2 regions of the Streptomyces sp. NPDC005728 genome follow, and region 1 is predicted to be linked to the other one. Evidence: riboswitches for the same ligand, from Rfam matches in the RefSeq annotation. Region 1 holds a riboswitch; the other holds the start of a gene.
The links. A riboswitch is a leader RNA that binds a small molecule or an ion and turns the genes downstream of it on or off. The one in region 1 is predicted to bind glycine.

Region 1 (3,399 bases):
CTTGGTCGACTCCAGCTCGCCGCAGGACTCGCCCGCGGTCACCGTGTCGCCGACCTCGGGGAGCTGGACGAAGACGACATCGCCGAGCGCGTTGGCCGCGTGCTCCGTGATGCCGACCGTCGAGACGCCGTCCTCGGCGCCCGACAGCCACTCGTGCTCCTTGCTGTAGCGCAGCTGCTGGGGGTTGCTCATGGCCTGAATTCTCCTGTACGCGGGGGACTGCTGATGAATGGGGGACTGCTGGGCCTGCTGGTGGGCATGCGGCATGTGCGCAGCGTCACGTCACATGGACGGACCGCGCCCAGTGTCTACTTCTGGCGCTTGTAGAACGGCAGTGCCACGACCTCGTACGGCTCGTGGCTCCCACGGATGTCCACACCGACGCCCTCGGTGCCCGGCGCCGCGTGCGCGGCGTCGACGTACGCCATGGCGATCGGCTTGCCCAGGGTGGGGGAGGGGGCGCCGGAGGTGACCTCGCCGATCACCGTGCCGCCCGCGACCACCGTGTACCCGGCACGCGGCACGCGGCGGCCCTCGGCGACCAGGCCGACGAGCACCCGCGGCGGGTTCTGCTCGGCCCGGGCGGCGGCCTCGGTGAGCGCCTCGCGGCCCACGAAGTCACCCTCCTTCTCGAACTTCACCACCCGGCCGAGGCCGGCGTCGAACGGCGTCAGCGACGTGGTCAGCTCGTGCCCGTACAGCGGCATGCCCGCCTCCAGGCGCAGGGTGTCCCGGCAGGACAGGCCGCACGGCACCAGGCCGACGCCCTCGCCCGCCTCGGTCAGGGCCTGCCACAGCTGCACCGCGTGCTCCGGCTTCACGAACAGCTCGAAGCCGTCCTCGCCGGTGTAGCCGGTGCGGGCGATCAGTGCGGGGACGCCGGCGACCGTGCCGGGCAGGCCCGCGTAGTACTTCAGGCCGTCCAGGTCGGCGTCCGTCAGGGACTTCAGGATGCCGGGGGACTCGGGGCCCTGGACCGCGAGCAGCGCGTAGGCGTCACGGTCGTCGCGGACCTCGGCGTCGAAGCCGGCGGCGCGCTCGGTCAGCGCGTCCAGCACCACCTGGGCGTTGGAGGCGTTGGCGACCACCATGTATTCGGTCTCGGCCAGCCGGTAGACGATCAGGTCGTCCAGGATGCCGCCGTCGGCCTGGCAGATCATGGTGTAGCGGGCGCGGCCGACACCGACGGAGGCGATGTTGCCGACCAGGGCGAAGTTCAGCAGGTCGGCGGCGCGCGGGCCGGTCACGGTGATCTCGCCCATGTGGGAGAGGTCGAAGAGGCCGGCCCTCGTGCGCACCGCGAGGTGCTCGTCGCGCTCGGAGCCGTAGCGCAGGGGCATGTCCCAGCCGGCGAAGTCGGTCATCGTCGCACCGAGCGAGCGATGCAGGGCATCCAGGGCGGTGTGACGGAGTTCGGTACTGCTCATCGGTCGGTCGTCTCCCAGGGCAGGCTGACGGGCGAGGAACGTTCCTCCCCATCTGTCATCGGAACCTGAGAGGTTCGCCATGACCACGGACGTGATCACGGCTTGCACCTTGGGTGGAGCCACTTCACAGCGGCCCGCTTTTCAGATGTGCCTCGCCCGCGCGGTAACGGGGGCCTGAGAGATTCAAGGGAGGGACTTGCTCCTTCGGCGCCCCAGCGAAGGCTGCTGGGGACTCTCCCGCGCGGATTCAAGCGGCCGGTATGCAGTTGGCGCGCACATCATTGCATGCCGCGCCCCCGCCCGTCAGGGCCCGCATCTGTAACCGACCTGTGGCAGTAAGCGCACCGAACCACTGGACACAGCGCATTACCTTCTCTTTACATTTGAAGGGCATGGGTTCCCCAAGCCCACAGGGGAGGACGATCACGGTGAACAGGACCACGGCCTACGCCACCACCGGCCTCGCGGTGCCGAAGCAGCCCTCCGCCCCGGCCCGCGAGCGCTGCGCCGACCGCCCGGCCCCGGTCGTGCGCGACCTGCGCGACCGCGCCGGCCGCAGTCCGCACGCCCTGCTCTTCGGCCCCCGCGACCTGGTGGTGATCACCGGGCTGCCCGGCAGCGGCAAGTCCACCCTGATGCACCGCGCCGTCCCCGGCCACCGCATCGACTCCCAGGACGCCCGCGACCGCTGGGCCGCCCGCATGCCCCGCCGCCTGCCGTACGCGCTCTACCGCCCGCTGGTCCGGCTCGCCCACTACGCCGGACTGCGCCGCGCCCTGGGCACCGGTGAGGGGGTCGTCGTGCACGACTGCGGCACCCAGTCCTGGGTGCGCGCCTGGCTCGCCCGCGAGGCCCGCCGCCGCGGCGGCACCCTGCACCTGCTGGTCCTCGACGTCACCCCGGGCACCGCCCGGGAGGGCCAGCGCGAGCGCGGCCGCGGCGTGTCCCGGTACGCCTTCCGCCGCCACCGCCGTAGCACCGCCCGTCTGCTGCGCGCGGTGGAGCGGGGCGAGCTGCCCGCCGGCTGCGGCTCGGCCGTGCTGCTGGACCGGGACGCGGCGGACGTCCTGCACCGCATTGCCTTCCCCGGCTGATCGGACCGCCCGCTGTCACCGGTACCCGCTAGCCTTTCGATCCACAGCATGGTTCCCAGCAGGCGGTAGGCAGATGGACTTCCCGGCGGACACTCCCGCGGACTTCCCGGCACAGGCACACCCCCACCCGCACGGCGGTTGGCCCGGCAACGAGCTGGAGGAGGTGCTCTCGGCCTCCCTCGGCATACCCACCGCCGGCGCCCGGATCATCGAGGTCCTGGGCCGCAGCTTCCTCTGGATCCCGCTGCCGGGCGGCGGCGGCCCGCACAGCGGCCCGCTGGACCTGCCCACCCTGGAGATCGAGGGCCAGGTGTACGTCCCGGTCTTCAGCTCCGAGGAGCAGCTCCGCCAGGCGGCCGGCTCCCACATGTCGTACACCATCGCCCCGGCGGTGGAGTTCGCCCGCGGCCTGCCCCCGCAGGTCGGCCTCGCCGTCAACCCCGACGGCGTGGTCGGCATCCCGCTCCCGCCCGAGGCGGTGGCCGAGCTGTGCCGCGCGGGCCGCACCCCGCTGGACGGCCCCGGCACCGGCGGCCGGGTCCGCCTCTTCGAGCCCGACTGGCAGGACGACCCGGTCGACTTCCTCTCCGCCGCCTCCGCCGAGTTCGCCGCGACAGGCGTGGTCCTCAGCGCCCGCCGCTGCCTGGCCGCCGTCGAGACGGCCGACCCGGTGATGTTCGTGGGCGTGGAACTCTCCCAGTGGGAGGGCGACCTGCGAGCCCTGCCCCTGGACGCCCTGGGCAAGGCCCTGGGCAAAGTTCCGGTCAAGTGGCCGGTCAACCTGGTCCTGCTCGACGTGGCCCAGGACCCGGTGGGCGACTGGCTGAAGACAAACGTCCGCCCCTTTTACCAGTACGGCCACTGAACGCACCCGCACT
Region 2 (3,399 bases), on a different contig from region 1:
CGGCGGTACGACTTCTCGACGCTGACGCGCTCCGAGACGCTCAGAGGCCCCACGGACGATCCGGCGGTGATCCGGGAGGCGGCCGCACGGCTGCTGGAGTCCGTCGACACCACGGGCGGGGTCCGGCTGCTCGGCGTGGGTGTCTCCGGGCTTGCCGACTACACCCAGGAGGACCTGTTCGCGCAGGCGGCGGGTGGCCTGCAGCTCGCCGAGCCGGAGGAGGTGGCGCCGGAGGCGGGGGAGGAGCAGCCGGAGCCTGCCGAGCGGCACTGGCGTGCCGGGCATGATGTCCGGCACGCCGACTACGGGCACGGCTGGGTGCAGGGCAGTGGCCTGGGCCGGGTCACCGTGCGGTTCGAGACACCGGACTCGGAGCCGGGGCGGGTGCGTACCTTTCTTGTCGACGATCCTGATCTGGAGGCGGCTGATCCGTTGCCGTTGGTGGCGGATGCCGGTCCGTAAGGGAGCTGCCGGTCGTCATGCGGGTGTGTGGTGGCCTGTCGCGCCCACGCGGCGGAGCCGCATGTCGGTACTCCCCGCGCCCCTCAGGTTTCCTCCGTGCCCGCCAGCTTGCCGAAGTCGCGGTCCGGGAGCGGAGGAGGGGCGACGTCCAGGCCGTAGTGGTGGTAGAGCTGGAGTTCCTGTTCGGGGGAGAGGTGGCGGCCCACGCCGAAGTCGGGGGCGTCCTTGATGAGCGCACGCTCGAAGGGGACCCGGAGGGCGCCTTCGACCAGTTCGCTGGGCTCCAGCGGGACGAACGCGTCCCGGGAGAACAGACCCGTGCGTATGGCCGCCCACTCCGGCACGCCCGTCGCGTCGTCGAGGTACACCTCGTCGATGGTGCCGATCTTGGTGCCATTGCGGTCGAACGCCTTGCGGCCGATCAGGTTGCGCGGATCGATGTCGGTCTGCACGGTCCCTCTCCCTCCACGTGGTCGCAACTCATCCGTAAGCACTACAAAAGAGCACATTCAGGGAGGCGGCCACTCGAGGGCTCAGGCGTTGACCTCGCTGGTAGGCTGACAGCGGCTGCTGACCCCGTGCGGGAGAGTCCTCCGAACACCTCGGAGGCGCCGAAGGAGCAACTCCTCCCCGGAATCTCTCAGGCTCACGTACCGCACGGACGAGGTCACTCTGGAAAGCAGGGCGAGGGCCGACGGCCCCCGCCCTCACCGACGGTGAAAGCCGGGTCCCTCGGGCGCCCGGTGAAGCTCTCAGGTTGAGATGACAGAGGGGGAGGCCGTCGGGGCAACCGTGCCGTGGTGCCCCTCGAAGGTCGCGTCAGACCAGGAGGCCTCCGCAATGACCGCCCATCGCACTCCGCTCTCCGAGCTCGAAGCGGGCATCCCCTTCGAGCAGCGTCACATCGGGCCCGATCAGGAGGCGCGGGCCAAGATGCTCGCGCACGTCGGTTACGGCTCCCTCGACGAGCTGACCGCCGCCGCGGTCCCGGACGTGATCAAGAACGCCGACGCCCTGGATCTGCCGGGCGCCCGCACCGAGGCCGAGGTACTCGCCGAGCTGCGCTCGCTCGCCGACCGCAACCAGGTCCTCGGCTCCATGATCGGGCTCGGCTACTACGGCACCTTCACCCCGCCCGTCATCCTGCGCAACGTCATGGAGAACCCGGCCTGGTACACGGCCTACACCCCGTACCAGCCGGAGATCTCGCAGGGCCGTCTGGAGGCCCTGCTGAACTTCCAGACCATGGTCGCCGAACTCACCGGCCTGCCCACCTCCGGCGCCTCCCTGCTGGACGAGGGCACGGCCGCCGCCGAGGCGATGGCGCTGTCCCGGCGCATGGGCAAGAACAAGAAGGGCCTGTTCCTGGTCGACGCGGACGCCCTGCCGCAGACCGTCGCCGTCATCGAGACGCGCGCCGAGCCGACCGGTGTGGAGATCGTCGTAGCCGACCTCAGCGACGGCATCCCGGCCGACATCGCGGCGCGCGAGATCAACGGCGTGCTGATCCAGTACCCCGGCGCCTCCGGTGCCGTGCGCGACATCAAGCCGGTCATCGAGCAGGCGCACGAGCTGGGCGCCATCGTCACCGTCGCCGCCGACCTGCTGGCCCTCACCCTGGTGACCTCGCCGGGCGAGCTGGGCGCGGACATCGCCGTCGGCACGACCCAGCGCTTCGGTGTGCCGATGGGCTTCGGCGGACCGCACGCGGGCTACATGGCGGTGCACGAGAAGTTCGCGCGCAGCCTGCCCGGCCGCCTCGTCGGTGTGTCCGTCGACGCCGACGGGCACAAGGCCTACCGCCTCGCGCTGCAGACCCGTGAGCAGCACATCCGCCGCGAGAAGGCCACCAGCAACATCTGCACCGCGCAGGTGCTGCTCGCCGTGATGGCCGGCATGTACGCCGTCTACCACGGCCCCGAGGGCCTGCGCACCATCGCCCGCCGCACCCACCGCTACGCCACGATCCTCGCCGAGGGCCTCAAGGCCGGCGGTGTCGAGATCGTCCACGGCTCCTACTTCGACACCGTCACCGCGCGCGTGCCCGGCAAGGCCGCCGAGGTCGTCGCCGCCGCCCGCGCGAACGGGGTCAACCTGCGGCAGGCCGACGCCGACCTCGTCTCCCTCGCCTGCGACGAGACCACCAACCGCGCCCAGCTGGCCGCCGTCTGGTCCGCGTTCGGCGTCGAGGCCGACATAGAGGCGCTGGACGCGACCGCCGGGCAGGCCCTGCCGGAGGCGCTGCTGCGCACCGACGAATACCTGACCCACCCGGTCTTCCACGAGCACCGCTCCGAGACCGCGATGCTGCGCTACCTGCGCAAGCTCGCCGACCGCGACTACGCGCTCGACCGCGGCATGATCCCGCTGGGCTCCTGCACCATGAAGCTCAACGCGACGACCGAGATGGAGCCGGTCACCTGGCCCGAGTTCGGCCAGCTGCACCCCTTCGTGCCCGCCGAGCAGGCCGAGGGCTACCTCACGCTCATCCGCGAGCTGGAGGACCGTCTCGCCGAGGTCACCGGCTACGACAAGGTCTCGCTCCAGCCGAACGCCGGTTCGCAGGGCGAGCTGGCCGGTCTGCTGGCCGTACGCGGCTACCACCGCGCCAACGGCGACGAGCAGCGCACCATCTGCCTGATCCCCTCCTCCGCGCACGGCACCAACGCCGCCAGCGCCGTGATGGCCGGGATGAAGGTCGTCGTCGTGAAGACCGCCGAGGACGGCGAGATCGACGTCGAGGACCTGCGGGCCAAGATCGAGCAGCACCGCGACGAGCTGGCGGTCCTGATGATCACCTACCCGTCCACGCACGGTGTGTTCGAGGAGCACGTCGCCGACATCTGCGGCCAGGTGCACGAGGCGGGCGGCCAGGTCTACGTCGACGGCGCCAACCTCAACGCCCTGGTCGGCCTCGCCAAGCCGGGCCACTTCGGC

Region 2: another riboswitch for glycine. It lies ahead of gcvP (aminomethyl-transferring glycine dehydrogenase); the one in region 1 lies ahead of gcvT (glycine cleavage system aminomethyltransferase GcvT).

The regions. Positions count from the first base shown of each region.
Region 1 covers NZ_JBEXYL010000066.1:35,939-39,337, reverse strand. The annotation lists gene gcvH (glycine cleavage system protein GcvH) at 1-192, opposite strand, end outside; gene gcvT (glycine cleavage system aminomethyltransferase GcvT) at 309-1,427, opposite strand; glycine riboswitch at 1,579-1,677, opposite strand; gene ABZ471_RS33425 (AAA family ATPase) at 1,856-2,521, shown strand; gene ABZ471_RS33420 (enhanced serine sensitivity protein SseB) at 2,595-3,386, shown strand.
Region 2 covers NZ_JBEXYL010000133.1:3,448-6,846, reverse strand. The annotation lists gene ABZ471_RS43190 (DNA polymerase IV) at 1-462, shown strand, start outside; gene ABZ471_RS43185 (PRC-barrel domain-containing protein) at 546-914, opposite strand; glycine riboswitch at 1,034-1,128, shown strand; gene gcvP (aminomethyl-transferring glycine dehydrogenase) at 1,303-3,399, shown strand, end outside.